4 regions of the Cellulosimicrobium sp. E-16 genome follow, and region 2 is predicted to be linked to each of the others. Evidence: riboswitches for the same ligand, from Rfam matches in the RefSeq annotation. Region 2 holds a riboswitch; each other region holds the start of a gene.
What was found. A riboswitch is a leader RNA that binds a small molecule or an ion and turns the genes downstream of it on or off. The one in region 2 is predicted to bind thiamine pyrophosphate.
Positions count from the first base shown of each region.

Region 1: linked by a shared signal. The riboswitch ahead of ACN9MS_RS18075 (thiamine ABC transporter substrate-binding protein) and the one ahead of thiD (bifunctional hydroxymethylpyrimidine kinase/phosphomethylpyrimidine kinase) in region 2 are both predicted to bind thiamine pyrophosphate.
Region 3: linked by a shared signal. The riboswitch ahead of tenA (thiaminase II) and the one ahead of thiD (bifunctional hydroxymethylpyrimidine kinase/phosphomethylpyrimidine kinase) in region 2 are both predicted to bind thiamine pyrophosphate.
Region 4: linked by a shared signal. The riboswitch ahead of ACN9MS_RS05960 (FAD-dependent oxidoreductase) and the one ahead of thiD (bifunctional hydroxymethylpyrimidine kinase/phosphomethylpyrimidine kinase) in region 2 are both predicted to bind thiamine pyrophosphate.

Region 1 covers NZ_CP183974.1:4,113,582-4,121,310, reverse strand. Annotated here, with positions in the region: gene ACN9MS_RS18105 (hypothetical protein) at 1-127, opposite strand, end outside; gene ACN9MS_RS18100 (hypothetical protein) at 203-529, opposite strand; gene ACN9MS_RS18095 (DUF4235 domain-containing protein) at 704-982, opposite strand; gene ACN9MS_RS18090 (ABC transporter permease) at 1,094-3,628, opposite strand; gene ACN9MS_RS18085 (ABC transporter ATP-binding protein) at 3,628-4,479, opposite strand; gene ACN9MS_RS18080 (ATP-binding protein) at 4,705-5,955, opposite strand; TPP riboswitch at 6,126-6,230, shown strand; gene ACN9MS_RS18075 (thiamine ABC transporter substrate-binding protein) at 6,313-7,389, shown strand; gene ACN9MS_RS18070 (ABC transporter permease) at 7,457-7,729, shown strand, end outside.
Region 2 covers NZ_CP183974.1:2,062,484-2,070,212, forward strand. Annotated here, with positions in the region: gene ACN9MS_RS09070 (SDR family oxidoreductase) at 1-852, shown strand, start outside; gene ACN9MS_RS09075 (YceI family protein) at 1,099-1,773, shown strand; TPP riboswitch at 1,857-1,951, shown strand; gene thiD (bifunctional hydroxymethylpyrimidine kinase/phosphomethylpyrimidine kinase) at 1,944-2,912, shown strand; gene ACN9MS_RS09085 (hypothetical protein) at 2,947-3,228, opposite strand; gene ACN9MS_RS09090 (quinone oxidoreductase family protein) at 3,225-4,253, opposite strand; gene ACN9MS_RS09095 (ATP-binding cassette domain-containing protein) at 4,263-4,991, opposite strand; gene ACN9MS_RS09100 (FadR/GntR family transcriptional regulator) at 4,988-5,698, opposite strand; gene ACN9MS_RS09105 (2-isopropylmalate synthase) at 5,880-7,679, shown strand.
Region 3 covers NZ_CP183974.1:3,549,492-3,557,220, forward strand. Annotated here, with positions in the region: gene ACN9MS_RS15595 (Ig-like domain-containing protein) at 1-1,129, shown strand, start outside; gene ACN9MS_RS15600 (ClpP family protease) at 1,221-1,859, shown strand; gene ACN9MS_RS15605 (ClpP family protease) at 1,859-2,464, shown strand; gene ACN9MS_RS15610 (DUF6882 domain-containing protein) at 2,484-3,374, opposite strand; gene ACN9MS_RS15615 (helix-turn-helix domain-containing protein) at 3,474-3,917, opposite strand; gene tenA (thiaminase II) at 4,083-4,835, opposite strand; TPP riboswitch at 4,826-4,950, opposite strand; gene ACN9MS_RS15625 (VOC family protein) at 5,040-5,966, shown strand; gene ACN9MS_RS15630 (alpha/beta hydrolase) at 5,963-6,607, shown strand; gene ACN9MS_RS15635 (VOC family protein) at 6,735-7,130, shown strand; tRNA gene ACN9MS_RS15640 (tRNA-Leu) at 7,137-7,210, opposite strand; gene ACN9MS_RS15645 (NAD(P)/FAD-dependent oxidoreductase) at 7,352-7,729, opposite strand, start outside.
Region 4 covers NZ_CP183974.1:1,353,710-1,361,438, reverse strand. Annotated here, with positions in the region: gene guaA (glutamine-hydrolyzing GMP synthase) at 1-1,565, opposite strand, end outside; gene thiE (thiamine phosphate synthase) at 1,609-2,337, opposite strand; TPP riboswitch at 2,390-2,469, shown strand; gene ACN9MS_RS05960 (FAD-dependent oxidoreductase) at 2,474-3,859, shown strand; gene thiS (sulfur carrier protein ThiS) at 3,865-4,098, shown strand; gene ACN9MS_RS05950 (thiazole synthase) at 4,207-4,950, shown strand; gene ACN9MS_RS05945 (ThiF family adenylyltransferase) at 5,056-6,324, opposite strand; gene ACN9MS_RS05940 (DUF3817 domain-containing protein) at 6,321-6,761, opposite strand; gene ACN9MS_RS05935 (ABC transporter transmembrane domain-containing protein) at 6,886-7,729, shown strand, end outside.

The DNA of each region.
Region 1 (7,729 bases), 2.1 Mb from region 2:
CGACGAGCGCGGGCCAGTGCCGGGAGAGCAGGCGGCCCGCGTCGGCGAGCACGCGCACGCCGGCACGCAGCACGGAGTCCGAGGGGACCGTCGTCGCGACCGCAGGGTTCGCCGGTGGGGCCGTCACGCGCGCCAGGGTACCGGTGCGACCCCGGGCTCGGCGGCTCCGGTCGGTGCGCGCCCCCACCGGCGGAGCCGTGTCTCAGACCCGCGGCTGGTCGAGCGGGGCCGGGGGCTGCGTCGCGACCGGGGCGGGCTGTGCGGCCGGCCGCTCACGGCGGTTCTTGACGACCTGGGCGATCACCGCGACGGGTGCGATGAACGCGTACCAGAACATCGCGAACGTCCCGCCGGTGAAGAAGAACGCGAGGTAGATCGCGTACCCGAGGAAGCCGAGGCCGAAGAGGCCGCTGAGGAGGCGAGTCGTGCTGGACGCTCCGAACCCGATGCCGGCGATCACGAGCTGGATGATGCCGGCGAGCGCCAGCAGGCCGACGTAGAGGAGGAAAACCGAGTCGCTGACTTCCATGGACCTGTCCTTCGTGAGCAAGGCACGCCACGGCTGTGTGGCGGCGCGCACACACTAGGGCATTCCCGACGGTGCGTTCGACCACCCGGGCACCCGCTCAGCCCGCTGCGCATCGAGACCGGTCGTGTCCGCTGGACGGGGGCAGCCGCGTCCGGACGTCGGCGGGCGTGGGGGTCAGGACGCGCGCGACGCGAGGCGGGAGACGAACCGCTTGGCCTCCTTGCCGGCGAACCGGCGCGCGAGGACGCCGACGCCGGCGGCGACGGCGGCGAACGTGACGGCCGAGACGATGCCGACCTCGTCGTCGTCGAGGTCCTTCGGGGCGTCGTGACCCGTGACCTTCGCCCAGACGAACGTGACGAGCTTCTGCGCGGCCCAGCCCGCCGCGAAGGTGAGGGCGACGGTCCCGACCTTCAGGGCCAGGGTCTGCTCGGTCTCGTTCGTGTCGGCCACGAGGGGTCCTCCGTCGGTCGGGGCGCCGGTCGGCGCGGGCGTGCTCCCACCGTAGTGCGAACCGTCGACCCCTCGCCCGCCCGGCGCGCGTCGGGCGGGCGAGGGGACCGGTCACTCCTGGCTCACCGCGTCGAGCACGGGCAGCCGGGCGGCGCGGACCGCGGGCCAGACCGCTGCCACGACCCCGACGACGGCGGCGAGCGCGAGCATCGCCCCGAGCTGCGCCCACGGCACGGCGAGGGTCGTGAAGCCCTCGTCCGCGAGGACGGACGGGAGCGCGGCGGCCAGGCCCGTCCCCACGACCAGCCCGACGGCCGTCCCGAAGACCGCGACCAGCACGGACTCGATGACGATCGTCGTGGCGAGCTGGGCGCGCCCCAGCCCGACGGCGCGCAGGAGACCGATCTCGCGCGTCCGCTCGACGACGGACAGGGCCAGCGTGTTGACGATCCCGAGGACCGCGACGAGCACGGACAGGCCGAGCAGCGCGTAGACGATCGCGAGGATCGACTCGACCTGGGCCGCGACCTCCCCGGCGAACTCGTCGGCGTCGAGCACGCTCGCCACGACGTACGGCGCGACGGCGTCCGTCACCCCGTCGCGGACGGCCGCGAGGTCGGCGCCCGGCTCGGCGTCGAGGAACAGCATCTCGGGGGTCGTCGCGCCCACCGCGGAGGCGACGTCCGGGGGCAGGAGCATGTCGACGGAGAACGCGTGGGAGGCGATCACCGCGCCGATGCGGACGTCGTGGGCCGGGAGGTCGGGCCGGGCGGGGTCGGCGATCGTCACGACGTCGCCGAGCGCCCAGCCGTGCTCGTCGAGCGCGTCCTCCATGACGGCGGCCTCCCCGCGGGCGTACGCGCCGAGGTCGCCCTCGACCGCCGTCGTGCGGACCGAGCGCCCGAAGCCCTCGGCGGGGAACCCGACCACGAGCTGCGGCTCGTCGTCGACGACCACCTGCCCGTACGTCGTGAGGTCGGCGGACGCGACGCCGGGCACGGCGCGGACGTCGGCCGCGACGCCCTCCGGGAGGTACGGGGTCGCGGACCGGACGACGAGGTCGGCGGCCGTCTCCTCGTCGACGATGCCGGTCACGGACTCGCGTGCCGAGAGCGCGAGGACCGACGTCGTCGACACGAGCGCCATGCCGACGACGAGCGCCCCGGCGGTCGCGGCCGTGCGGCGCGGCTGGCGCGTGACGTTGCCGCGCGCGAGCCCGCCGAGGGGTCGGACCAGCGCGACGAACGGCGCGGCGAGGACGCCCAGCACGGGGCCGACCGCGAGCGGGGAGAGCAGCAGCACGCCCGCGATCACCCCGACCGCGCCGAGGCCGAGGAGCGGTGCCCCGCCGCTCCCGACCGCCGCGGCGCCCACCACCAGCCCGGTGCCGGCGAGCAGGGTCAGCGTCCCCGCGACCACCCGGGCGACGCCCGGACCGGCGGGGCGCACGACGTCGGCCCGCATGGCCTCGACGGGCCGGACGAGCGCCGCGTGCCGCGCGGGCAGGGCTGCCGCCACCACGGACACCACGACCCCGACGACGAGCGGGACCACGATCCCGGCCGTCGTCACGGGCAGCGACCCGGCGAGCTCCATGCCCACCGCGCCGAGCCCGGCCCGCGCGAGCTCGGCGAGCCCGAACCCGGCCGCGACGCCCAGCACCGCCCCGACCGCCCCGACGACCGCGGCCTGTCCCAGCACCGACGTGAACACCTGGGCCGGCGACGCCCCGACCGCGCGCAGCAGCGCGAGCTCGCGCGTCCGGCGGCGCACGTGCATCGCGAACGTGTTGGTGATGATGAACGTGCCGACGAACAGCGCGAGCGCGGCGAACACGAGCAGGAACGTCGAGACGAAGCCGAGCTGGTCGGCGATGGCGCTGCTCGTCTCGTCGCGCAGGTCGGCACCCGTCACGGCCTCGGTGTCGCCGGGGAGCGCGGTCGCGACGGCGTCGCGCAGCGCGTCGGGGGAGACACCGTCGGCGGCGTACAGGGCGATCGACGGCACCATGCCGTCCGGCGCGTACGTCGCGGCCGCGGTCGCCGCGTCGAGCAGGACGATCGTCGCGCCCGCCATCGGCGCGGACAGCGAGAGCTCGCCCACCACGCGCACCGGGCGCACCTCGTCCCCGAGCACGACGTCGGTCGTGTCGCCCACCGCGAGGCCCGACGCCTCGAGCGTCGCGGACTCGAGCGCGACCTCGGCGGCGCTCTCCGGTGCGCGGCCGTCGACCACGCGCGGCCCGGGGTCGCGCGGGTCGTAGCCGACCGCCATGCTCGGCGCCTGCGTGCTCAGCACCGCGGTGCCGTCGGCGCCCACGAGGACGGCGGGGCCGCTCACCTCGGCGAGCGCGAGGTCGACGTCGTCGCGCGCGTCGAGCGTCCCGGCCAGGTCCGCCGGGACGAGGCTGCGGGCCCCGCCGAGCTGCGCGGACGACGACTCGAGGGCGGACCCCGCGGCGGTCGCGCCGCGCACGTACGCGTCGGCCTGGATCGACGACGCGACGATGCCGTCGAACGTCGACGCGAGCATCGCGCGCAGCGCGAACGTGCCGGTGACGAACGCGACGCCGATCGTCACCGCGAGCACCGAGAGCACGAGCTGGGCGCCGTGCGCGCGCACGCCGCGCAGGGCGATCCGGCCCATCACCGGACGGCCGCCGGCTCGTGCGCCGGGTCGGCGGCGTGGGCGCCCGCGGTCGCCGCCGGAGAGAGGGCGCCGAGCGTGTCGAGGACGGCCTGCGGCGTCGGGTCACGCAGCTCGGTCACGAGGCGACCGTCCGCGAGGAACAGGACACGGTGCGCGTACGACGCCGCCGTGGGGTCGTGCGTGACCATCGCGACGGACTGGCCGAGGTCGTCCACCGAGGCGCGCAGGAAGCCGAGCACCTCGGCCGCGGCGTGCGAGTCGAGGTTGCCCGTCGGCTCGTCCGCGAACACGACCGCCGGCCGGGACACGAGCGCCCGCGCGCACGCGACGCGCTGCTGCTGCCCGCCGGAGAGCTCCGCCGGGCGGTGCCCGAGCCGCGGGCGCAGCCCGACGGCGTCGACCACGCGGTCGAACCACTCGCGGTCCACCGGTCGGCGCGCGATGGCCAGCGGCAGCACGATGTTCTCCTCCGCCGTGAGCGTCGGGACGAGGTTGAACGACTGGAAGACGAATCCGATGCGTGTGCGTCGGAGCCGCGTCAGGCGCCGCTCGCTCATCGCCGACACCGTCTCGCCGTCCACGACGACGGTGCCCGCCGTGGGGGAGTCGAGTCCGGCGAGGCAGTGCATGAGGGTCGACTTGCCCGACCCGGACGGGCCCATGATCGCTGTCAGCCGCCCCCGCTCGAGGTCCACGTCGACGCCGTCGAGCGCGCGGACCGTCGCCTCGCCGCGCCCGTAGGTCTTCAGGAGGCCCCGCGCGGTCGCGATCACGGGCCGCCCTGCCGCCTCGTCGGTGGCCCCGTCCGGCGCGGTGGTCGTCGCGCCCCTCGTCTCGGTGCCGCTCATCGGTCCTTCCCCTCCCGCGTCGACGGACCGTCCGGAGCTCCCGGCCCGGTCGTCCCGACCCTCCCGCGGGGGACTCTCGCCGGGCATCGGGGAACGACCCTGAGCCACCCCTGGTCGGGGCGCGAGGCTTCCCCGGAGACGGCTCAGGGTTCTCTCAGGGCACAGGCCGAGCGGCTGGACCACGTTCGCCGTGCGGCTTCGGCTCGTCGGAGCGTTCCTCGGTCGTCACGGCCCCAGCGTCGTGACAGGGATAACGTGCACGCCGTCGGCGCGTCGGCCTGCATAGCCCGTGCTCGTGACCACACCGAGGAACGCGGGTTCACCGTGCCTGTCCACGTCGACGCTCGCCGCGAACCTCAGCAGCGACGCCGCGGCCGAGTCCGCTGCCGCGGGATTCATCTTCACCTCGAACGCTCCCCAGCGTCCGTCGGGAAGGGTGACCACAGCGTCCACCTCGTTCCCCTTCTCGTCGCGCCACGAGCTGATCTCGCCACCGAGCGCCTGGGCATAGACGCGCAGGTCGCGCACGACCATGGCTTCGAAGTGGTAGCCGGCTGCATTGAGGTCTGCGAGCAGGTCGGCGGTCCCGACGCCGAGCGCTGCGGTGCCCAGCGACGGGTCGACGAAGTAGCGGACCGGCGCGGTCCGGAGGCGGAGGCGTGAACGCATGTGCGGCTGCCAGGATGCGGAGTCGTCCGTGAGCATCAGCCGGTCGAGCGCGTCCAGATAGGCGTGCAACGTCTCGGCCGCGACCGGGCCGCGGTCGGCCCCGATGTCCTCACGGAGCGCGGTGAGCTTCGGCGACTGCGCCACCGATCGACCGAGCGAGGTGAGCAGCCGCCGGACTCCGCGCGGGTTGCGGCGTGTGCCGAGCGCCGGAACGTCCACCTCGACGACGTTGCGCAGGTAGTCGGCGAGCCACGTCCTGGCCTCGGCTTCCGCCGCCCCCAGGAGGCTCGGCCAGCCCCCGACGACGATCCGTTCCATGAGATCGGGCACCGACAGGCCGGAGTCCTTCGACACAGGGGAGTTGCCGTCGAACAGTGCCTGCAACGACACCTCGCCGTGAGAGTGCCGAGACTCGAAGAGGCTCATCGGGCGCATGCGCAGCACCCCGATGCGACCTGCACCAGAGTGCCGCGTCGAGTCGTCGCGGGGGGTTGCCGATCCCGTGAGGACGTACAACCCTCGCTCGCCGAGATCGTCGACGCGCCGACGTACCCGGTTCCAGAGCTCAGGCGCGACCTGCCACTCGTCGAACAGGATGGGCGTCGGTCCGCTGAACAGCGCGTCGGGGTTGAGCTCGACGGCGGACCGTGCGTTCGCGTCCTCGTCGAGCCGGATCGACGAGGACGCGACCTGCGACGCGGTCGCCGTCTTGCCGCACGCCTTGGGGCCTTCGATGAGGACGGCGCCGATGGCGGCCATGCGCTCGCGGAGCTCGCGATCGGCGATGCGGTCAAGATACCTGTTCACAGCGTAGAATCTATGTTTTACGCTGCTCAAAGTCTACCTTTTGCGCCACGTCTGATCGACATTCTGCGCGAGGAGGGAGGCACCGTCGTACCGAGTCTGACGACCGCGACGGCTGTCGCGGACGCCGCGCCGGAGCTGCTCTCAGGGCCGTTCTCCCGGTGTAGGCTCGAGGAGAACGACAGGGGAGCTCCTGGAGGAGCTGAGAGTGCGGACCACCGCAGACCCTCGAACCTGATCCGGTTAGCACCGGTGGAGGAAGTCGGGAATCTCGATCACCTGCTCGTGCGGTCGCCCGCGCTCGCCGCAGCGCGGGTCGCGCGGGCCGGTGGACCCCTCCTGAACGTCCTGGGAGGACACATGCAGCGCACGACCGCCCGCACCCGCCGGGCCCGGTCCCTCGTCACCGGCGCGGGCACGACCCTCGCCCTCCTCGCGCTCGCCGCGTGCAGCGGCGGCGACGACGCGTCGTCGGGCACCGGGGGCACGGTCACCCTGGTCACCCACGACTCCTTCGCCGTGAGCGACGAGGTGCTCGCCGCGTTCGAGGAGGAGAGCGGCCTCACGGTCGAGCAGGTCGCGCCCGGCGACGGCGGCGCGCTCGTCAACCAGCTCATCCTCACCAAGGACTCGCCGCTGGGCGACGTCGTGTTCGGGATCGACAACACGTTCGCGTCGCGCGCGATCGACGAGGGCGTGCTCGACCCGTACACGCCGGACGGCCTCTCCAACTCGGCCGCGCGGTACGCGGTGGGCGACGGAGGTGAGCTCACTCCGGTCGACCTCGGCGACGTCTGCATCAACGTCGACCACGCGTGGTTCGCCGACGCCGGGATCCCCGAGCCCGTCTCGCTCGAGGACCTCGCGAAGCCGGAGTACGAGGACCTCCTCGTCGTGACCAACCCGGCGACGTCGTCGCCCGGTCTCGCGTTCCTCCTCGCGACCGTCGGCGCGTTCGGCGAGGACGGCTGGGAGGACTACTGGGCCGACCTGCGCGCCAACGGCGTGAAGGTCGTCGACGGGTGGTCGGACGCGTACTACGTCGACTTCTCCGGCTCCGAGGGCGCCGGACCGCGCCCGATCGTGCTGTCGTACTCGACGTCGCCCGCGTTCACGCTCACCGAGGACGGCTCCGCGTCCACGACCGGGGCCCTGCTCGACACGTGCTTCCGCCAGGTCGAGTACGCGGGCGTGCTCGCGAACGCGAAGAACCCCGAGGGCGCGCAGCAGCTCGTGGACTTCCTCGTGAGCGAGGCGTTCCAGGCCGACGTGCCGGGGCAGATGTACATGTACCCCGCCGACGACTCCGTCGCGCTCCCCGACGGCTGGGCCGAGTTCGCGCCGCTCGCCGACGAGCCCTTCGAGGTCGCGCCCGCCGACGTCTCGGCGCACCGCGACGAGTGGATCAAGGCATGGACGGCGACGGTCGTCGACTGACGCCCGGTCCACGAGCGACCACGGCTCGACCTCGCGAGGTAGAGCCGTGGTCGCGCGAGGGAGAGCCGTGGTGAGGGACCGGGCGGTCTGGCGGGGCGGCGTCGGACGCGCGGTGCTGTGGGGTCTGGCGGCGGCGGTGCCGCTCGCGTTCCTCGGGGTGTTCTTCGCGTGGCCGGTCGTCACGCTCGTGGCGCGCGGGTTCGTCGGGGACGACGGCGGCCTGGACCTGTCCGGGTTCGCGGAGGTGTTCTCGCAGCCGCGGACGTGGCGCATCCTCGGGCTGACGCTGTGGCAGGCCGTGCTCGGCACGGCGTTCTCGGTGCTCCTCGGCGTGCCGGGC
Region 2 (7,729 bases):
GTCGCTCCCGCGCGGACGGCGCTCGTCACCGGCGCGTCGCGCGGCATCGGCCGCGCGATCGCCGTCGGTCTCGCCGCGGCCGGCCTCGACGTCGCGCTCCTCGCGCGCGACGCCGACCGGCTCGCGGGCGTGGCCGGGGAGATCGCGACGCTCGGGAGCGGTGCCGGGCGTGCGGTCGTCGTGGCGGCGGACGTCACCGACGCCGAGGCCGTCGCGGCCGCCGTCGCCGCGGCGGAGTCCGCGCTCGGGGGCGTCGACCTCCTCGTCAACAACGCGGGTCGGGTCGACGCCGAGGTGCCGCTCTGGGAAGCCGACCCCGACGAGTGGTGGGCGATCGTCGAGACCAACGTGCGCGGCCCGTTCCTCCTCGCGCGCGCCGTGGTGCCGGGGATGCTCGCGCGCGGCGGGGGCCGCGTCGTCGACCTCAACAGCGGCGCGGGCTCGCACGACATGGACGGCGCGAGCGCGTACAACGCGAGCAAGACGGCGCTCCTGCGGCTGGGAGCGAACCTCCACCGGTCCGGCCATGCGCGCGGGCTGCGCACGTTCGAGGTCTCCCCGGGCGTGGTGCAGACCGACATGACCGCGTCGATGGCCATGCACGAGGGCCGCACCGAGTGGACCCCGGTCGAGCGCACGGTCGAGATGGTCGTCGCGATCGCCCGGGGCGAGCTCGACGCGTTCTCGGGCGCGTTCGTCCGCGTGACCCACGACACGCCGGAGTCGCTGCGTGCCGCGGCGGACGAGGCCGCGGGCCGCGGGGACTCGCTGCCGGGCCCCGACGCGCGCCGGTTGCGCGTGACGCGCTGGGGCGCGGACGACCCCATGCCGGGAGAGCTCCCGGCTCGCTGACGTCGCGGCGACCGCCCTGCCGCCACCTGCCGCGTCGCAGGACCGTAGCGCCGCCCGACCTGTCCGGTCGGGCGGCGCTCGTGCGTTCGGGGTGGTCCTCCGAGGGTCGCGGCCAGAAGAAGCGAGGGGGAGATCACCCGTTACCTAGTTGAAACTTCATCCACTCATCGGGGATGCTGTCCTGGACACCTGACCAGTACCGGGCGGACACCGACGTCGCGGCTCGACGACGCCTGGGAGCGACGGATGACGACGGCACGCCCTGTCCGGCAGTGGAACGGCCTCACCGTTCCCGAGGCCGGCACCTACGCCCTCGACGAGGCGCACAAGCGCATCGGGTTCACCGGGATGCACATGATGGTGTCGCCCGTCCGGGGAGAGTTCACCCGGGCGAGCGCGACGATCCTGGTGGGCGAGGACCCGATCGCGTCGGCCGTGTCGGCGAGCATCGAGACGGCGAGCCTCACGACCCACCACGAGGAGCGCGACGCGCACCTGCGCAGCCCCGACTTCCTCGACGTCGACGCCTACCCGACGATCGAGTTCCGCAGCACCTCGATCGACTGGCAGGGTGAGCAGCAGGACCAGATCCTCGCGTGGGCGCGGCTGCGGAACCGCTCGCCCGAGCGCGCCGAGCTCGCGCAGGAGCGCGTTCAGCCCCGGGCCGCACAGGCGGGGCGGTTCCTCGTCAACGGACTGCTCACCGTCCGCGGCGTCACCCACCGGACGGTGCTGTCGATGCAGTACGGGGGCGCGCGCCGCGACCCGTACGGCCGGGACATCTTCGGCTTCCACGCCGCCGCCGAGATCGACCGCGAGAGCTTCGGCCTCGTCTGGAACGTGCTCCTCGAGACCGGTGGGTTCCTCGTGGGCAAGAAGATCGGCCTCGAGATCGCGGGCGAGGCGATCCACCAGGCCTGAGGCGTCCTCCGGGACGGGTCGCGCGCGCAGGCCGGCGCGGCGCGAGACCGAGCGCGGGTGTCCGGCACGCAGGACGTAGCATGACGAGCGACACGGGGTGCCCCGACGAGGGGCTGAGATGAGACCCGTCGAACCTGCTCTGGCTCGTACCAGCGAAGGGATGTCCGGCGATGACGCTCGCCCTGCCCCAGCACGACCCCGCACCCCGGCGCGAGAGCGCCCTCCGGCTCGCGGCCGGCCGCACGCCCGCTCCGGTCGTCGGCACCGGCGCCCGGCCCTCGCGGCCGCGGGTCCTCTCGATCGCCGGGACCGACCCGACCGGGGGTGCGGGCATCCAGGCGGACCTCAAGTCCTTCGACGCGCACGGCGCCTACGGCATGGCCGTCACGACGGCGCTCGTCGCGCAGAACACGCACGGCGTGCGGTCCGTGCACGTCCCGGGCCCCGCGTTCCTGCGCGAGCAGCTCGACGCGGTGTCCGACGACGTCGAGATCGACGCCGTGAAGATCGGCATGGTCGCCGACGAGGCGAACGCGCGCGAGATCGGGGCGTGGCTCGACGCGCTCGCCGCGGCCCGGTCCGACGGCGGGCTCCCGCCGCCCTGGGTCGTGCTCGACCCCGTCATGGTCGCCACGTCGGGGCACCGCCTGCTCGACCCGGGCGCGGAGCAGGCCGTGCGCGACCTCGCAGCACGGGCCGACGTCGTGACGCCCAACCTCCCCGAGCTCGCCGTCCTCGCGGGACGCGACGTCGCGACGACGTGGGACGACGCGCTGGCCCAGGCCGCGTCCTACGCGGCGGCGAGCGGCGCCGTCGTGCTGCTCAAGGGCGGCCACCTCACCGGAGCGACGTCGCCGGACGCCCTCGTCGTGCCGGTCGGTCCGTCCCCGGACAGGGCGCCGACCGTCACGACGTTCGACGCGGAGCGCGTGGACACTCCCCACACGCACGGCACCGGGTGCTCGCTCTCCGCCGCGCTCGCTGCCCTGCGCCCCCAGCGCCAGAGCTGGGAGGACGCGGCGCGCGAGGCCAAGGAGTGGCTCACCGGCGCGCTGCGCGGCGGGGCGGCGCTGCGCGTCGGGACGGGCCGGGGGCCGGTCGACCACCTGCACGCCTCGTCGCCGGTCGTGCCGCGCTGACCCACGGGCCGGGCGCGAGCTGCGGTCACGTCGGTCAGGCGCGGGCCACGTCCTCCTCGGCCGTCGCGTAGACGCACTCGTAGCCCGGCGGGACCCAGCGCCACCGCGCGTCGACGTCACGGATCGCGACGCCGTCGGGGCGGTCGGCGACGCACGCGTCCGCCTGCTGGCGCAGCCCGACCGTCACCCAGTACACGGCGAGCGCCGCGGCGAGCAGGACGGCGAGGACGGTCACGGCGCGGCGCAGGGCGGGGGACGGCCCGCCGTCGGACCCGTCCTCCTCGCCCGGCCGCGCGGGAACCCAGTCCCAGCTCACGCCGCGCCCGCGACCGTGCCGGGCGGGGTGCCCGCCGCGTCGTCGGGGACGAGGAGAACCTTGCCCGTGGTCGCGCGGCCCTCTAGCGCTCGGTGCGCGTCGGCGGCGCCGGCGAGCGGGAACGTGGCGCCGACGCGCACGTGCAGCGTGCCGCCCGCGACCGCGCCGAGCACCTCGGTCGCGCGCTCGACGAGCTCGGCGCGCGTCGCCGTGTGGTCGGCGAGCTTGGGGCGCGTGAGGAAGAGCGACCCGCCCGCGTTGAGGCGCTGCGGGTCGAACGGCGGGACCTGACCTGAGGAGCCGCCGTAGAGCACGAGCGTGCCTCGGCGGCGCAACGACGCGAGCGAGGCGTCGAACGTGTCCTTGCCCACCGAGTCGTACACCGCCGCGACGCCCTCGCCGCCCGTGAGCCCGCGCACGACCTCGGGCAGCTCGGCGGTGAGGTCCGCGAACGCCGTGTACTGGATCGCGTGCTCGGCGCCCGCGCCGCGGGACAGCTCCGCTTTCTCGGGGGTCGACACGGTCGAGATCACGTGCGCGCCCCGCGCCACGAGCATCTGGGTCAGGAGCAGCCCGACGCCGCCCGCGCCCGCGTGCACGAGGACGCGGTCGCCCGGGTGGACCGGGTAGGACGACGTGCACAGGTAGTGCGCGGTGAGGCCCTGGAGCGCGACGGCGGTCGCGTCCTCGAGCGTGACGGCGTCGGGCACGTGGAGCGCCTGGGCGGCGTCCACGACGACGAGGCTGGCATACGATCCCGGCGCCTCGGTCCACACGACGCGGTCGCCGACGGCGAACCCGTCGACGCCCTCGCCCAGCTCGGCGACCACACCCGCGCCCTCGCTGCCGACGACGTGCGGGTACTCCATCGCGTACACGCCGGAGCGCTTGTACGTGTCGATGAAGTTCACGCCCGCCACGGCGGACCGGACGAGGAGCTGCCCGGGACCCGGTGACGGGTCGGGGAGCTCGGTGTGGTCGAGGACCTCGGGGCCGCCCGCCGCGCGGGCCACGATCGCGTGCATGGCCCCAGCCTAGGGTCGTGCGGGTGCCGTGGCCGCCGCCTGGGCAGCACCGGCGCCGGACGCCGCCCCGACGGCGGCCGCGTCGTCCCCGACGAGGCGCGGCGGACGCGCGTGCCCGGCCGTCGCGTGCCAGCGCCCGAACCGGCGCTCGACGTGCACCGGGTGGTCGAAGCAGCGCGTGACGTCATCCGTGACGAGCACGTCCGCCGCGGCTCCCGCGGCGACCACGCGGCCGTGCGCGAGCAGGAGCGCGGGGTCGGGCAGGAGGGCGCGCGCCACGAGCGCCCGCCCGCGCTCGCCCTGGGAGAGCGTCGGCCAGGGGTCGTGCGCGCGGTGCGCGAGACCGAGGTCGGCGACGAGGCCACGGGCGAGGGCGACCTCGTCCGTGGTCGGCTGCCAGCGCGGGCGCCAGTCGACGGTCCCCGTGAGGCCGGTCAGGGTCACCTCGAGCACGGTCAGCGGCGAGCGCAGGTCGTGGCGCGGGTCGACATGGCCGATGCGGCGGTGCAACGTCTGGATGTCCACGCGGCCCAGGCGCTCGCCGAGCACGTGGACCGTGCCCCGGGTCGGGTGGCGGCGCGCCCCGCAGAGCCCGAGGATCGTGCTCTTGCCCGCGCCGTTCGGTCCGAGCAGCGCCCAGTGCTCGCCTGCCCGGACGACGAGGTCGACGCCGTCGAGGATCGCCCGTCCCTCCCGCACCAGGTCGACGCCGCGCAGGGACAGGACCTCGGCGCTCACCGCTCGCCGCCGGTCGCGCCGGGGCCGCGCCCGGCGACCTTCGCGTGGACGGCCGCCAGGTGCTCGCGCGCCGCCGCAGACGCGCGGACGGCGTCGCGCTCGCGCACCGCGTCGAGGATCGCCTCGTGCGCGTCCTGGTCGTGCCGGTGCGTCTCGCCCGCGCGATCGAGGTCGACCATCGCGACCATCGCGCGACGCAGGCGTGGGACGAAGGTCGCGAACAGCTCGCCGAGCACGGCGTTGTGCGCGGCGTCGACGACCGCCCGGTGGAAGACGAGGTCTGCGTCCACGTACTCGGCGGCCGACGACGTCGCGGGGACCTGCCCGCGACGTGAGAGCGCGGTCGTCATCGCGCGGAGGTCCGCGGGGGTCCGGCGCGCGGCGGCGAGGCCTGCGGCCTCGGCCTCGAGCGCGGCGCGCACCTCCAGCACGTCGACGATCTCTCCGCGGCGCAGCACCTCGTCCCAGTCGTCCGCGGTGTCGGTCGACACGACGTACACGCCCGACCCCTGCCGGCTGTCGAGCACGCCACGGCCCGCGAGCTGGCGGATCGCCTCGCGGACGGTGGAGCGCCCGACGCCGAGCTCGGTCGCGAGCGCCTGCTCGCCGGGCAGCCGGTGGTCGAGAGGCCAGACGCCGGAGCGCACGCGGTCGAGCAGGAGCTCGGCCGCCTGGTCCGCGAGGGGGCGCCGGTGCAGCGCGGTCATGGAAACCTCTCAGGTTGTCTGAGGACTTGTCGGGCGCTAGCGTACCCGGCATGTCCTGGACGGCGCTCCTCCTTCGGCGCCACGGCGGGGTCTGACCGCACCGGCTCCCCGCCGTGGGGAACCGTCGCGCGCCGGTCGCCCACCGCCCCGCCTTCGCGCGGCGTGACCCGAAGGACAGACCATGACCGCTCCCACAGCCGCCGCGCGCACCCCCGACGTCTCGACCGATCCCTGGACCGACGCCTCGACCAGCCTCCCGACCGACGGGGGCGAGGGCGGGCCCGCCTGGAACCGCCAGCGCCCCTCGCGCATGCCCTCGTCCCGCTACGCCGACATCCATGCGCGGGTCGAGGTACCGGACCTGCCCGACCGCCGGTGGCCGTCGCGCCGGCTCACCCAGGCGCCGCTGTGGGTCCCCGTCGACCTGCGCGACGGCAACCAGGCGCTCGCGGAACCGATGGACCCCGCGCGCAAGCGCCGCTTCTTCGAGCTGCTCGTCGCCATGGGCTACACCGAGATCGAGGTGGGCTACCCGTCGGCGTCGCAGACCGACTTCGACTTCGTGCGCCTGCTCGCCGAGACCGACCTCGCGCCCGAGCACGTCACGGTCGTCGTGTTCACCGCGGCGCGGTCGGACCTCGTCGCGCGCACGTTCGAGGCCGTGCGGGGCCTGCGCAACCCCGTCGTCGTCCACGTGTACGCCGCGACCGCGCCCGTGTGGCGCGACGTCGTGCTCGGCCGTGACCGCGAGGACCTCGCGCGCCTCGTCACCGACGCCGGGACCGACGTGCTGCGCCACGCCGGCGACGACCCGCGCGTCCGCTTCGAGTTCTCGCCCGAGGTCTTCAACCTCACCGAGCCCGACTACGTGCTCGACGTGTGCGACCGCATGACGACGCTCTGGGACGCGACGCCCGGACGCCCCGTGATCCTCAACCTGCCCGCGACCGTCGAGGTCGCGACGCCCAACGTCTACGCCGACCAGATCGAGTACATGGACCGCCACCTCGCGCGTCGCGATGCCGTGATCCTCTCCGTCCACCCGCACAACGACCGGGGGACCGGCGTCGCGTGCGCCGAGCTCGCCGTCCTCGCCGGGGCGCAGCGCGTCGAGGGGTGCCTCTTCGGCAACGGCGAGCGCACGGGGAACGTCGACCTCGTGACCCTCGGCCTCAACCTGCACGCCCAGGGCGTCGACCCGATGGTCGACTTCTCCGACCTCGACGGGATCCGGGACGTCGTCGTCGCGTGCAACCGGATCGACGTGCACCCGCGCCACCCGTACGCGGGCGAGCTCGTCCACACCGCCTACTCCGGCACGCACCAGGACGCGATCCGCAAGGGCATGGAGCGCCACCGGGCCGACGCCGCGGCGTCGGGCCTCGACCCCGCGGTGGCGCCGTGGCGCGTGCCCTACCTGCCGGTCGACCCCGCCGACGTCGGGCGGTCGTACGAGGCGCTCGTCCGCGTGAACAGCCAGTCCGGCAAGGGCGGCGTCGCGTACGTGCTGCACTCCGTGCACGGCCTCGACCTGCCCCGCGGCCTCCAGGTCGACCTCGCGCGGCGCGTCCAGGAGCACGCCGACGCCACCGGCGCCGAGGTGACGCCCGCCGCGCTCCTTGCGCTGTTCGACGCGGCCTACGCGCGGCCCGGCGACGTCGAGCCCGTCTCCTGGACGAGCCGACGCGCCGACGACGGGACCGAGCGCCTCGACCTCGTGCTCACCGTCGACGGCGCGCAGGTCACCACGTCCGGGACCGGGGCCGGGGCGGTCGACGCCCTGGCCGACGCGCTCGCCCGCCTCGGCCGGCCCGTCGAGATCCTTGCTCTCACCCAGCAGTCCGTCGGCACCGGCCGCGACGCGACCGCGGTCACCTACCTCGAGCACCGCGGCCCCGACGGCGCCCCGCGCTGGACCGTCGGCCGCGACACCTCCGTCCTCGGCGCGAGCGTCCGCGCCGTCTGCGCGGCGACGGCCTGAGGTCATCGGCGCCTCGGCCCTCGTGCGACCCGTACGCGTGATGACCTCTC
Region 3 (7,729 bases), 1.5 Mb from region 2:
CTCACCGCTCAACGGCGGGTCGATCGACGTGTCGTGGGAGCAGCCGTTCGAGAACGGCGACGCCATCAAGGCGTACCACCTCCAGCGGTATCGCAACGGCTCCCCCGACGGCGCGGCGCTGACCCTCACGGGGCTCAGCCACAAGGCGACCGGGCTCGACAACGAGTCGTCCTACACGTTCACCGTGACGGCCGAGAACAAGGCCGGCGTGACCGCGCAGAGCTCGGCGTCGGCGGCCGTCGTGCCCTACGGCCGGCCGGAGGCCCCGCCGAAGCCGAGCGTGCAGAACGTCGGGTCGTCGTCCCAGGACAGCGGCATCCCGCGCGTGTCGTGGGGCGCCGCCGACGCCAACGGCAGCCCGATCACCGCCTACACCGTGACGGCCTCGCCGGGCGGCACGACCAGGCAGGTGTCCGGGACGTCGGTGGACTTCACGGGCCTCAACCCCGGCTCGTACACGTTCACCGTGACCGCGACCAACCTGGGCGGCACCTCGACGTCGAGCCCCGCGTCGGCGTCGATCAACGCCTACGACAAGCCGGGGACCCCGGGCGTCTCCGTGTCCCGGACCGGCGTGAACCGCGGCCAGTTCTCGATCTCGGCGCCCTCGTCGAACGGCGGCAACGGGATCTCGCGCTACGAGTGGCAGCTCTCGGGCAGCCAGAGCTCGTCGGGCAACGGTCAGACGGTGAACGTCGGGTCGGACTACGAGCAGACCTTCCGGCTGATCGCCCGGGCATGCAACGCGGCCGGCTGCGGCGCGTGGAGCGGGCAGGCGACGTTCACGACCGACACGCGCCCCGACCCGCCCCGGATCTGGGCGTCGCGCGGTGCCGCGGCGACCACAGGATCACTGGGCGACTGCAACGACCTCAGCGTCTGCACGCGGTACCGCCTCAACACGAACGCGACGTTCCCGAGCGGGACGTACACCGTGCAGTGCATGACGAACGCGGGCGGCTACGACCACGCCATCACGGGCGGCTACTCGCGTAGCTTCGGGCCGAACGCCTCGTTCGACCTGCCGTGCATCATGGGCAACTACTACCCCGCCCCGCAGAACTGGATCACCGTGAGTCCGGCGCCCGCCGGGGTGGACATCCAGAGGAACACCTGGCCCAACAAGTAGCGGAGAGCCGTAGCGGGTGATCTGCCGTCGGCGAATGTGCCGACGGCAGATCACCCGCCCGCCCGGGCCGCCCCGGGGCCACGGTGGTGCCATGACCACGCACACGTCACGCACCCCGCACGCGGAGGCCGTCGCCCCGGCGGCGTCGTCCTTCGACGACCAGCTCACGACGCGCCTGCTCCACCAGCGCATCGTCGTCCTCGGCACGGCCGTGGACGACGCCGTCGCGAACCGCCTGTCCGCGCAGCTCCTCCTGCTCTCGGCGGAGGACCCGCGCGCGGACGTCGCGCTGTACATCAACTCCCCCGGCGGCTCGGTGAGCGCCGGGCTGGCCATCTACGACACGATGCGGCTCATCCCCAACGACGTCTCGACCGTCGCGATGGGCTTTGCCGCGAGCATGGGGCAGTTCCTGCTGTGCGCGGGCACGCCGGGCAAGCGGTTCGCCCTCCCGCACGCGCGGATCATGATGCACCAGCCCTCAGCGGGGATCGGCGGCACCGCGGTCGACATCGCGATCCAGGCCGAGAACCTCGTCTACACCAAGGGCCTCATGCACCGGCTGACCGCCGAGAGCACCGGGCAGAGCGTCGAGACCATCGCGGGCGACTCCGACCGGGACCGCTGGTTCACGGCGCAGCAGGCGCTCGAGTACGGCATGGTCGACCGGATCGTCGAGTCCGTCGACGACGTCCGTCCCGCCCGTGCGGCCCGGAAGGTGGGCCTGTGATGGCGAGCTACACGATCCCGACCGTCGTCGAGAAGACCCCGCTCGGGGAGCGCGCGTTCGACGTCTTCTCCCGCCTGCTCTCGGAGCGCATCGTCTTCCTCGGCACGGAGATCGACGACGGCGTCGCGAACGTCGTCATGGCCCAGCTCCTCCACCTGGAGTCCGACGCCCCGGACCAGGAGATCGGCCTGTACATCAACTCCCCCGGCGGCTCCGCGACCGCGCTCATGGCGATCTACGACACGATGCAGTTCGTCCGCTGCGACGTGTCGACCATCTGCATGGGCCAGGCAGCGTCGGCCGCGGCGGTGCTGCTCGCGGCGGGGACGCCGGGCAAGCGGTTCGTGCTCGAGCACTCGCGCGTGCTGCTGCACCAGCCCTCGGGCGGGGGTGAGGGCACCATCTCCGACCTGTCGATCCAGGCCGAGGAGATCCTGCGGATCCGGTCCGAGACGGAGGAGGTGCTGTCCCGCCACACGGGACAGACCGTCGAGCGCCTGCGCGCGGACACCGACCGCGACCTCGTGCTCACGGCGCGCCAGGCCGTCGAGTACGGCGTCGCGGACGCCGTCGTCACCTCGCGCAAGCTCGCCGCGGCCGCCTGACCCGGGGCGCGCGCTGGCCCTACCCGCGTCGTCGGAACCACGACCGACGACGCGGCTCCGGCGCGGGCTCCGCCGGGCCCGGCTCCGTCGCAGACGTAGCCTCCGCCGGTCCCGGCACGTCGAGGGCCACCGGGTCGACGGCGGTGTCCGCGTCGGGCGCGCCGGCGTCTGTCGGGCTCGACGCGGGATCGTCGACCGGCTCGCTCGCGCGGCGCGCGGTCGCCTCGATGCCGCCGATCCGCCCGTGCTCGTCGAACCGGACGATCACGCTCCCGTCGGGCAGGGTGAGCGCCAGCGCGCCGTCGTCGTCCGTCGTCTCGAGGCCACGTGCGGCCGCGTAGGACGCGACCGCGCGGCGGTGGTCGACGACCGTGACGGACAGCAGACCCTCGCTCAGCACCCGCACGACGCGCAGCACGCTCGGCGCGGGCAGCGTGAGGCCGTCGCCGTCGAGGAGGAACCACGCGCGCGTCCCGCCGCCGACGGGCGCGCTGTAGTGGGTCCAGGAGCCGGTGACGGCCTTGGCCGCGAGCGCGAGGCGGTACGGGAGGTCGTCGGTGAGCGGCAGCTCCGCCTCGGTCGCCTCGCGCAGGCCGGTCTCGCGGGTCTTCTCGGCGGCGCGCAGCACGTCGTCGGGGAAGCCGTTGACGTTGTTCCACGCCCACATCCAGCTCCCGGGGCCGGGCGCGGCCGTGCCGAGGAACTGGAGCCGGCACGTCGTCGTCTCACCGCCCGCCGCGGTGAAGGTGAACGTGCCCTCCGCCATCTCGGCGCCCCACGCGTCGTCACCGTGGTGGTCGGCGAGGTGGAGCTGGTGCTCGTGCGAGAGGAACGCGGCGTCGTCGACGAGCTCCTGGAGGGCCGGGGCGGTATGCTCTGCCGTGCCGTGCGCGGTCTGCGGCTCCGTCATCCCTCGACGGTAGCCGCGCGCCTCCCGCCGCACCGGGGCACGACACGCGGTGCTGACCACGTACCCGTCGGGTGCGTCTCGACCCCGGGGTCACGCGGCTCAGGCCGCGAGGAGCAGGACGTCGGCGGCGCGCGCCGTCGGGTGCGCCGCGAGCGTCGTGGTCGCGATCGTGGTCCGCGCGACCGGGAGGTCGCGTACGGGCTCCCCGGCGGGGGCGGGGTGGCGCGGCGCGGAGAGCGCGCCGCGCTCCCGCACGGACGAGAGCACGCGCACCGGGGCGACGGGGCGCAGCTCCTCCCCCGTGCGGGCCACGAGGTCCACGAGGCGCAGGCCGAGGGCGCCGCAGACGGCGGCCAGCACCTCGGACGACGCCTCCTTGCGGCCGCGCTCCACCTCGGACAGGTAGGCGGTGGAGACGCGCGCGGAGGCCGCGACGTCGACGAGGGTGCGACCCTGCGCGAGCCGCGCCCGCCGGAGGATCCCGCCGATGACGTGGCGCAGGAGCGGCTCCGGCCGGCCGCCCTCCCGGGAACGGGGGCTCACCGTCGGTCTGCTCGGCACTGCGATCGGCGCCGGGCCCGGCGCCGCGCTCGTCGCGTCCATGCGGTCACGCTACCCGCGCTCCCGCCCGGGTGCCGAGGCACCCGGGCGGGGATCTGCTGCTGGCGTAAGGCCCGACGTCGGGCGCTCACCGGTCCGGGAGGGGCGTCACCACCGCTCGAGCGACCACGCCATCTGCCAGAACCGGATCTCGTGCCGGCAGCTCAGCTCGAACGCACGCTCCATGCGCGCGCGCTCCGCCTCGCCCGCGTCGGCGGCGAGCGCGTCGAGGCGTGCCCGGAGGTCGTCCAGGACGCCCTCGGTGCGCTCGGCGGCGTAGAACTCCCACCAGCCCGCGAGCGGGTGGTCGCCCCCGATCGCGCCGGGCGCCGTCGCCCGCTCGGCGAGCCAGAACCGCCGCGCCGACCAGATGTAGGTCCACGGGCACGGCAGGAGCGCGGCGAGCAGCACGCCGAGCGAGTCGCGGCCCGCGGCGAGCATGTGGTCGACGTAGGCCTGCGCGCTCGGGGCGAGGCGGCGCGTCTGCGCCTCCTCGTACGTCACGCCGAGGAAGTCGCACATCGCGTGGTGGGCGTGCGCCTCGTCGTCGATCAGGAACCCGGCCTTCTCGTGGAAGTAGGCGGCCCACGACCGGTCGGGCGCGAGCGCCATGCCGAGCCCGTAGCAGCGCAGGTAGGCCGTGAGGTACTGGTGGTCCTGGCCGACGTAGTGCCGCACCGCGGCCGGCTCGACCGACCCGTCGCGCAGCCCGGCGAGGAACGGGTGGTCGTAGAACTCGTCGAAGAGGTGCGCGTACCGGCGGGCGAGGTCGACCGTGAAGCCGGTCTCCCCCCTCCGGACGAGCGCGGTCGGGTCGTCCGTGCGGACGGGGTTCACAGTGATGGCAGCAGGCGTCGTCATGCCCACGTTCCTCCGCTCGTGCTAGCGAGATCAGGTTCGACGGGTCCGGGCGGCCGTACCGCTCGTCTCAGTCCCTCGGCCCGGCTGCCCGGGCGGGACGCCCCGCGTGGTTCGTCGCGACCCTAGCAAGGAAGGACCCACCGCGTCGGGAGCATCCGTCGCGGTGTGGGAATATAGTTGTAGCGACAACAAGTTGGAGCAGACATGACCACGAGCACCCCGGGCGCGCCGACCGACCGCCTCCTGTCCCCGTCCACGAGCATGGACGCCGTCACGCTGCGCGTCGGCGACCTCGAGCAGATGACGTCCTACTACACGGGCGCGTTCGCGCTCGCGCCCCTCGAGGAGCGCTCGCGCGGCACCGAGGTGCACCGCGTGCTCGGCCGCGGCACGACGCCCATGCTGCGCCTCGTGCACACGCCCGGGCTGCCCGCCGTCGACCGGCGCCAGGCCGGCCTGTTCCACACCGCGTTCCTGTTCGACGACGCCGCGAGCCTCGCCGCGACCGTCTACCGCGCCGCGCAGGACCGCCGGGGGTCGTTCGTCGGGTCGAGCGACCACCTCGTCAGCGAGGCGTTCTACTTCACCGACCCCGAGGGCAACGGCGTCGAGCTGTACACGGACCGCCCGCGCGAGACGTGGGTGCGCGAGCGCGGGCAGATCGTCATGGCGACCGAGTTCCTGGACCCGAACGCCTACCTGCGCGCGAACCTCTCCCAGGACGCCGTCGACGCGGGGCCCTCGCTCGCCGGGCGCGTCGGGCACGTCCACCTCCAGGTCGGCGACATCGCGACCGCGCGCGACTTCTACGTCGACGCCGTCGGGTTCGAGGCCACCGTCACCGAGTACAGCGGCGCCCTGTTCGCGTCCGCGGGCGGGTACCACCACCACGTCGCGATGAACGTCTGGAACAGCGCGGGCGCCGGCCCGCGCGCCGCGAGCCTCGGGCTCGGCGACGTCGCGATCACCGTGCCCGGCCGCGAGGACCTCGACGCGCTCGTCGCCCGCCTGCGCGCCCGCGGGCTGCAGCACGCCGACGACGGTCGCTCCGTCGTCGTGCACGACCCGTGGGGCACGCGCGTGACGCTGGCCGTCCCCGGCACGACGACCGACGAGCTGCTCGCGCGATGAGCGCACCGGCCACCCTCGTCGCGGTCCGGTCCGACACGGAGCCGACGAGCCCGCACGCGGGGGGCGCCGTCGTCGTCCTGCTGCACGGGTTCGGCTCGCACGAGCACGACCTCGCCGGCCTCGGCCCGCACCTCGGTGCGCCCTGGGTCTCGCTGCGCGCCCCGCTCGCCCTCCCCCACGGCGGGTTCGCCTGGTTCCCGATCGCCACGCCCGGCGACCCCGACCCGGAGCCCGTGGCGCGCGCCACCGAGGCGGTCTGGGACTGGGTCGACGCCGAGCTGGGCCCCGAGCGGCAGGTCGTCCCCGTCGGGTTCTCCCAGGGCGGGCTCATGGCCACGCAGCTCCTGCGGACCCGCCCCGAGCGTGTCGCGGCGACCGTGCTCCTCGGCGGGTTCGTCCAGGCCGCGGAGCAGCCCGCCGACGCCGCGCTCGCCGCCTCCCGACCGCCCGTCTTCTGGGGCCGCGGCGCCGACGACCGCGTCATCGCGCCGCACGCGATCGACCGCACGGCCGCGTGGCTGCCGGGCCGCTCGACGCTCGTCGAGCGCGTGTATCCGGGCCTCGCGCACGGCGTCGACGCGCGCGAGCTCGCCGACGTCCGGGCCTTCCTCGACGACTCCGTGGGCCACGCACCGGACTGAGACCGGTCCGCGCGGCCCGGACGGCGGCGCTGAGGCGGCGCTGAGCGCGCGCGCCCCGGGGCGCGCGCTCGGCGTCGGGCGCGCACGATGGGAGCACCCCTGCCCAGCGCACCGAGGAGCCAGGCCGATGTTTCGCAGCCTCTTCCCGATCCTCACCGTCGCCGACCTCGACCGGTCGCTCGGCTTCTACCGCGACCTGCTGCGCGGGACGGTCGAGTACGCGTTCCCCGCGGACGGCCCGCCGGTGTACGTCAGCGTGCGCGTGGGCGGGTCGCCGCTCGGCCTGGGCCAGGGCGACCCACCCCCCGCGGACACCCGGGTCGTCCTGTGGGTGTACGTCGACGACTGCGACCGGGCTGTCGAGCACCTCGCGGCGGCGGGCGTCCCGGTGCTCGAGCCGCCGACGGACCAGCCGTGGGGCGAGCGCGTCGCGCGCGTGCAGGACCCGGACGGCACGGTCGTGATCCTGGGCCAGGAGGCCGCGCCACCGCCCGAGCCCGAGGGCCCGACCGGGCTCTCGTGACCTGGGTGCCCCCACCGGGACTCGAACCCGGAACACGCCGGGTTTAAGCCGGCTGCCTCTGCCAGTTGGGCCATGGGGGCGCGGCCCGAATCTACCGCGCCCCGAGCGCCGATCCGGCCGGGACCCGGCCGCGGAGTCGCGGGACGCGACGAGGGGCGAGCCGCGCGCGGCTCGCCCCTCGTCGTCGGGCCCGGTCTGGGGTCGCCGACCCCGGACGCCGGTCAGGAGGCCTTGGCCGGAACCTTCTCGTCGGCGTCGGCAGAGACGCCCGCCTCGGCCGCGGCGGCGGAGCCCTGCGCGGTCTGCTTGACCGGCTCGCCGTCCTTCTTGGGCGGCACCGACGCGGCGCGGAACTCCGCGCGCGGGTCGTGCAGGGAGCCGAGCGACACGAGCTCGCGGCCCAGGAGGAACTGCCCGATCCAGCCGATGAAGATGCGGATCTTGCGGTTGCCCGTAGGCATCGCCATGACGTGGTAGCTGCGGTGCATGAGCCACGCGAGCACGCCGCGCAGCTTGAACACGCCGAACAGCTCCGCGACGCCCTTGTACAGACCGAGGGACGCGACCGTACCGACGCTCTTGTGGCGGTACTCGACCGG
Region 4 (7,729 bases), 710 kb from region 2:
ACCCGGTTGACCTCTGCCACCTCGTTGGTGATGCGCGTCGAGATGACGGAGAGCACGTCGTAGGGCAGGCGCGTCCAGTCGGCCGTCATCGCGTCCTCGGACGAGACGGGGCGCAGCACGATCGGGTGACCGTAGGTGCGGCCGTCGCCCTGGACGCCGACCGAGCGCACGTCGGCGAGCAGCACGACGGGGCACTGCCAGATCTCGTTGTCCAGCCCCGCCTTGGTCAGCTCCTCGCGCGCGATCGCGTCCGCGGCGCGCAGCGTCTCCAGGCGGTCCGCCGTGACCTCGCCGACGATGCGGATGCCGAGGCCCGGGCCGGGGAACGGCTGGCGGGCGACGATCTCCTCGGGCACCCCGAGCTCGCGGCCGACGGCCCGGACCTCGTCCTTGAACAGCGTCCGCAGCGGCTCGACGAGCGAGAACTGCAGGTCGTCGGGCAGCCCGCCGACGTTGTGGTGGCTCTTGATGTTCGCCGCGCCCTCGCCGCCGCCGGACTCGACGACGTCCGGGTACAGCGTGCCCTGGACGAGGAACTTCACCTCGGCCCCGTGCTCGCCCGCGTCCTCGACGATCTGGCGCGCGGAGTCCTCGAACACGCGGATGAACTCGCGGCCGATGATCTTGCGCTTGGTCTCGGGGTCGCTGTGCCCCGCGAGCGCGGTGAGGAACCGCTCCTTCTCGTCGCGGATCACGAGGTTCACACCGGTCGCCGCGACGAAGTCGCGCTCGATCTGCTCGACCTCGCCCGCGCGCATGAGCCCGTGGTCGACGTGCACGCACGTGAGCTGGTCGCCCACCGCGCGCTGGACGAGGGCCGCCGCGACCGCGGAGTCGACGCCACCGGAGAGCGCGCAGATGACGCGCGCGTCGCCGACCTGGGCGCGGATCGCCGCGACCTGGTCCGTGATGACGTTGCCGGGCGTCCAGTCCGGGGCGAGCCCCGCGCCCTCGTAGAGGAAGTGCTCCAGCACGGTCTGGCCGTGCGCGGAGTGCTTGACCTCGGGGTGCCACTGCACGCCATAGAGGCGGCGCGACGTGTCCTCGAACGCCGCGACGGGCGAGCCCGCCGACGTCGCGAGGACCTCGAAGCCCTCGGGCGCACGGTGGACCGCGTCGCCGTGGCTCATCCACGTGGTCTGGTTCTCCGGCGTGCCGTCGAGCAGCACGCCCGCGGCGCACACCTCGACCTCGGTGCCGCCGTACTCGCGCAGGCCCGTCTGGGCGACCTCGCCGCCGAGCGCCTTGGCCATGGCCTGGAAGCCGTAGCAGATGCCCATGACGGGCACGCCGGCCGCGAACAGGGCCGGGTCCACGAACGGGGCGCCGGTCGCGTACACCGACGACGGCCCGCCGGAGAGGATGATCGCGACCGGGTCCTTCGCGAGCATCTGCTCGACCGTGAAGGTGTGCGGCACGATCTCGGAGTAGACCTTGGCCTCGCGCACGCGGCGCGCGATGAGCTGCGCGTACTGGGCGCCGAAGTCGACGACGAGCACGGGCCGCGGGGTCGCGGCGACCTCGGCGGTGGTGGGGGTGTCGGGAGCGGTGGCGGGTGACGTCACCGGTCCAGGATAGTCGCCGCCCGGCGCGGTCCCGTCCCGCGTCTCAGGCGCCGGTGCGCTCCGTGGCTCGCTCGGTGACGCGCTCGACGATCCGGTCGCGCAGCGCCCGCGCCGCGGCCTCGGGGTCGCTCGCCTGCGTGATCGCCCGCACGACCACGACGCGCGTCGCCCCGGCGTCGAGCACCGCGTCGAGCCGGTCCGCGTCGATCCCGCCGATGGCGAACCACGGGGTGCGCGGCCGCGTCGCGGCGACCGCGCGCAGCAGGTCGAGCCCGACGGCGGCGCGCCCCGGCTTCGTCGGCGTCGCCCACAGGGGGCCGACGCAGAAGTAGTCGACGTCCGGGTCGGCCTCGGCGGCGGCCGCCTGGTCGGCCGAGTGCGTGGACCGGCCGAGCACCGGCGCGGCGCCGAGCAGGGAGCGCACCGCGGGGACGGGAAGGTCCCCCTGGCCCATGTGCACCACGGGCGCGGCGGCCAGCCGTGCGACGTCGGCCCGGTCGTTGACGGCCCACAGCGCGCCGTGCTCCGTCGCGACCCGTGCGACGAGCTCCTGGAGCTCGAGCTCGCGCGCGACGTCGAGCGTCTTGTCGCGGAGCTGGACCGCGTCGACCCCGCCCGCGAGCGCCGCCCGCAGGAAGTCCTCGAGGTCGCCGCGCTCCTCGCGCGCGTCGGTGCACAGGTAGAGGCGCGCGTCGGCGAGGCGGGCGCGTGCGGCGTCCGGAGCCGGCGGGGCGGGGGTGGCGGGAGGAGTGGCGAAGGTCTCGGTGCTCACCCGCCGGAGCCTAGCGGCGGCGCGTCCCGGGCAGGCGGTACTGTGGCCGACAGCACGGGAGCCCCGCACGGGGCTGAGAGGGCGTCGGAGCCGACCGTCGAACCTGATCTGGGTCATGCCAGCGAAGGGAGCGCGCATGCACACCCCTGTCCGTCCTGGGGCCCGCCCGCCGGGACCCGGTCCTGCCGTGCCCGACGGCGCGCGCGACCTCGTCGTCGTGGGCGGCGGGATCGTGGGGCTCGCCGTCGCGTGGCGCGCCGCGCGCGCAGGGCTGAGCGTCACGGTGCTGGACCCGTCGCCGGGCGACGGCGCGACGCACGCCGCCGCCGGGATGCTCGCCCCGGTCACGGAGGCCGACTTCGGCGAGGACGACGCACTCCGCCTGCACCTCGCGGCCGCCGCGGCGTGGCCCGGCTTCGCGGGGGACCTGCGCGCCGCGACCGGCGCCGACGTCGGGCTGCGCACCGCGGGCACCCTCACCCTCGCGTACGACGCCGACGACCTCGCGCTGCTCCGGCGCGTCCTCGCCCTCCACGCGGCGCACGGCCTCGCGTCGCGCGAGCTCACCGTGGCCGACGCCCGCAGGCGCGAGCCCTATCTCGGCCCGCGGGTCGCGGGCGCGGCCTGGGCCCCGGCCGACCACGCGGTCGACCCGCGCGCGACGCACGCCGCGCTGCTGAGAGCGCTGCTCGGCGCGCCCGGTGGCGTCCCCGGCGCGGGCTCCCGACCGGGGACGCTCACGGGGACCACCGGTTCCGGGGTACGTGCCGTCGTCGTGCGGGCATCGGCGACGCGGCTCGCGCTCGACCCGGCCGGGCGGGTCGTGGGCGTGCACGACGACGCGGGCCGGCTCCACGCGGCGGGTGCGGTCGTCGTCGCGGCGGGCTGGAGGTCCGGCGCGCTGCTCGCGGACGTTCCGGGCGTCGTCGTGCCGACGCGGCCGGTCAAGGGGCAGACCCTGCGCCTCGACGCCGGGCCTGACCTCGCGCTCGAGCACGTGGTGCGCGGGGTCGTGCAGGGGCGGCCGGTGTACGTCGTGCCGCGCGACCCGGTCCCGGACGGACCGCGCGCCGGGCACCGGGAGGTCGTCGTCGGCGCGACCACCGAGGAGAACCCCGACGACCGCCGCGCGACCGCGGGCGGCGTCTTTGCCCTGCTGCGCGACGCACGCGCCCTCCTGCCCGGGATCGACGAGGCCGAGCTCGTCGACGTCACGCCCCGGGCACGCCCCGCGACCCCGGACAACCTGCCGCTCGTCGGGGCGACCGTGGTGCCCGGCCTGCACGTCGCGGCGGGTCACGGACGCAACGGCATCCTGCTGGCGCCGCTCACCGCCGACGCGGTCGTCGCCGGCCTCACCGGTGCCGCGCTCCCGGCCGACGCCGCCACCGCCCTCTCCCCGACCCGCACCGACCGCTTCGCCGAACCCGGGGTTGTCCCCCGGTTCGCGTCGGATCCGGGGAACAACCCCGGGTTCGACGTCGGCCGGTCGGCCGCCTTCTCCACGACGACACCGAGGTGATCCCCGTGACCGCACCTGCTCCGACCGCGCTCGTCAACGGCGAGCCGTACCCGCTCGCCGCCCCCGTGCACCTCGAGCAGCTCGTCGCGGCGCTCGTGCCCGCGTACGTCGCCGACGGGACGCCGCAAGGCGTCGCCGTCGCCGTGGACGACGCCGTCGTGCCGCGCGGCTCGTGGGCGACGACCGTCGTCGCGCCCGGCGACCGCATCGAGATCGTCACCGCCGTCCAGGGCGGCTGAGGAGGACCCGTGACCACGACCGACATCTCCCGCGCCCCCGCGAGCCGACCGTCGGACGGCGACGACCCGCTCGTCGTCGCCGGCACGGCCATCGGGTCGCGCCTCGTCATGGGCACCGGCGGGGCGGCGAACCTGCTCACGCTCGAGGACGCGCTCGTCGCGTCCGGCACCGCGTTGACGACCGTCGCGATGCGCCGCGTCGCCGTGCGCGCCGGCGGCGAGGCGAGCCCCGACGCCGGGATCTGGGCGCTCCTCGCGCGCCTCGGCATCCGCGCGCTGCCCAACACGGCCGGGTGCTTCTCCGTGCGCGAGGCCGTGCTCACGGCGCACCTCGCGCGCGAGGCGTGCGGCACCGAGTGGGTCAAGCTCGAGGTGATCGCCGACGACGTCACGCTCCTGCCCGACCCCGTCGGCCTCGTCGAAGCCGCCGAGCAGCTCGTGCGCGACGGGTTCGTCGTGCTGCCCTACACGAACGACGACCCGATCCTCGCGCGCCGGCTCGAGGACGTGGGGTGCGCCGCCGTCATGCCCCTCGGCGCGCCGATCGGCACCGGGCTCGGCATCCTCAACCCCCGCAACATCGAGGCGATCGCGGCCGCCGCCCGCGTGCCGGTGATCCTCGACGCGGGGATCGGGACGGCGTCCGACGCCGCGCAGGCGATGGAGCTCGGGTGCGACGGCGTCCTGCTCGCCACCGCCGTCACGCGCGCCGCCGACCCCGTCCGCATGGCGCACGCGATGCGCCTCGCCGTCGAGTCGGGCCGCCTCGCCGCAGGCGCCGGCCGCATCCCCCGCCGCGAGGGCGCCCTCGCGAGCTCGTCGCCGGACGGCCGCCTGGACCTCGCCCTCTGACGCCGGCGACCAGGCCACCCCGGGCTTGCCGAACAGGCCGTCCTGGCTCGTCAGCCGGCCGGGACGCGCCACCACCACCTGTTCGGCGCGTTGGGGGCGCGCGGCCTAGGTGACCGGGGAGGCGGCCGCGAGGGCGTCGAGAAGAGCGGGGACGCCGCCGACCACGGAGCGGGCGTCGATCCCCGCGGCGCGGGCGACGTCGGCGACGCGGGCCGAGCGGGCGCCGACCGCGCACAGGACGAGCACCGTCCGGTCCGTCGGGAGGTCCGCGAGCGCCCCGGCGGGGTCGCCCGTGAGGAATGTCCCGCTCGGCACGAGGGTCGCGCCGGGGAGGGGGCGCACCTGCGCCTCCCAGTCCTCGCGCACGTCGAGCAGGTACGGCACCCGGCCGTCGTCGCCCAGCAGGGCCGCGGCGTCGTGCGCGGTGACGTCGCGCTCCCCCGCGACCGGCTGCGCGTCCGACGCCGCCGGGGCGAGCCCGCAGAACGCGGCGTAGGCGTCGTCGCCCGGCAGGAGCGCGGTGACGGGGTCGCGCGTCGGGTCGGCGCGCACGGTGAGCTGGCGCCACGAGAGGTCGAGGGCGTCGTAGACCGCGAGACGGCCGAGCAGCGTCGTGCCGGCGCCGGTGACGAGCTTGATCGCCTCGGTCGCCAGGACGGAGCCGACAGTGCCGCACATCGCGCCGAGCACCCCGCCGGTCGCGCAGTCGGGCGCGGCGCCGGGCGGCGGCGGCACGGGGAACACGTCGCGGTACGTGACGCCGCGCGCCTCGCCGTCCCCGGCACCGGCGGGAGCCGCGCCGCCCGGGAGCGGGACGTCGTCGGGCACCGCGAACCGCGGTGCGCTCCAGAAGACGCTGACCTGGCCCTGGAAGCGGTAGATCGAGCCCCAGACCACGGGCAGCCCGAGGACCTCGGCCGCGTCGGAGACGAGGTAGCGCGTGGGGAAGTTGTCGGCGCCGTCGAGCACGACGTCGTAGCCGCGCAGCACGTCGAGCGCGGTGTCGGCGTCGAGGCGCATCGCGTGCTCGACGACGCGCACGTGCGGGTTGACGTCGGCGATCGCGTCGCGCGCGGAGTCGACCTTGCGGCGCCCGACGTCGGGCCCTCCGTGGATGACCTGGCGCTGGAGGTTGGACGTGTCGACGACGTCGTCGTCGACGATGCCGATCGTGCCCACGCCCGCGGCGGCGAGGTAGAGCAGCGCGGGGCTGCCGAGGCCGCCCGCCCCGACGACGAGCACGCGCGCGGCAGCGAGGCGACGCTGGCCCTCGGGGCCGACGCCGGGCAGCGCGAGGTGGCGCGCGTACCGCTCGAGCTCGGCGGTGGTCAGCTCGGGACCGGGCGCGACGAGGGGCGCGAGAGCCGCCGTCATGACGCGTACTGCTCCTCCAGGCCGGCGAGCTTGGCCTCGGCCTCGGCGTGCACCTTCTTCTCGAGGATGAACGACATGACCGGCACGACGCCCGCGAACACCATGGTCGCGAGCCGGCCCCATCCCCAGCGCATCTTGGTCCACAGGTCGAGGACCGTGACGAGGTAGACGACGTAGATCCAGCCGTGCGCGAAGGGGATCCAGGACACGTACCGCATGATCCCGTCGACGTCGACGAACTGACCGACCCCGTACTTGACGAGCATCTCGACGCACAGGATGAGCAGCATCACACCGGTGATGATCGCGAGGACCCGGTAGCGGGCGAGCGCGCCGCGCGCCTTGCGGATCGCGGTGCGCGCGGCCTCCGTGCTCGGCGTCGCCACGTCGGCGGGCGCGTCGGTCGGGGTGGACGTAGCCGGGTCCTGCGTGGTCATGGGGGAGGTCCTCGTTCCGGGCGAGACGGCCGCCGCGGTCCCTGCCGCGCGCGGTGGCGTGCGACGCGGTCGCAGCGGTTAAAGCGTCGCCGCGTGTCGGACGCCGAACCTAGGGTAGAACACCGTGCGACCCCTCCCCCTCCCCGACCCGGGGACCCCCGACCTGCGCGGACCGACGCGCTACCTGCTCTGGCTGGCCCGGCGCCAGCGGACCGTGCTCACCGTCTCCGTGCTGCTGGGCCTCGCGAACTTCGCGTGCCAGGCGTTCCAGCCGTACATGCTCGGCCGCGCGCTCGACGAGGGGCTCGCGGAGGGGTTCGGACCGGAGCTGTGGCGCTGGGCGGGCCTCCTGCTCGCGCTGGGCCTCGGGATCGTCGTCACGGGCGTGACGCAGCACCGGTTCGACATCGCGAACTGGCTCCGCTCCGCGCTCACCACGTCCCAGCTCGTGGGCGACGTCACCGCGCGCTCCGGCGACGCGATCACGGAGGAGCTGCCCACGGGCGAGGTCGTCTCGACCGTGGCGAGCGACGCCATGCGCGTGGGTCAGCTCTTCTCGATGATGGGCCAGTTCCTCGGTGCCCTCGGCGCGTACGTCGTGGTCGCCGTGATCATGCTCTCGACGTCGCTCCAGCTCGGGCTCGTCGTCGTGCTGGGCCTGCCCGTGGTCGCGGCCGTGCTCGCGCTGCTCGTCAAGCCGCTCCAGCAGCGCCAGGCCGCGCAGCGCGAGGCCCAGGGCCGCCTGACGACGCTGGGCGCGGACACCGTCTCCGGCCTGCGCATCCTGCGCGGCATCGGCGGCGAGGGCGTGTTCGTCGGCCGCTACGCGCGGCAGTCGCAGAAGGTGCGCGAGGCCGGCGTGAAGGTCGCGCACACGCAGGCCACGCTCGACGCGCTCCAGGTGCTCCTGCCCGGCCTCCTCGTCGTGCTCGTCGTCTACCTGGGCGCGACGGCGGCGCTGGCGGGCG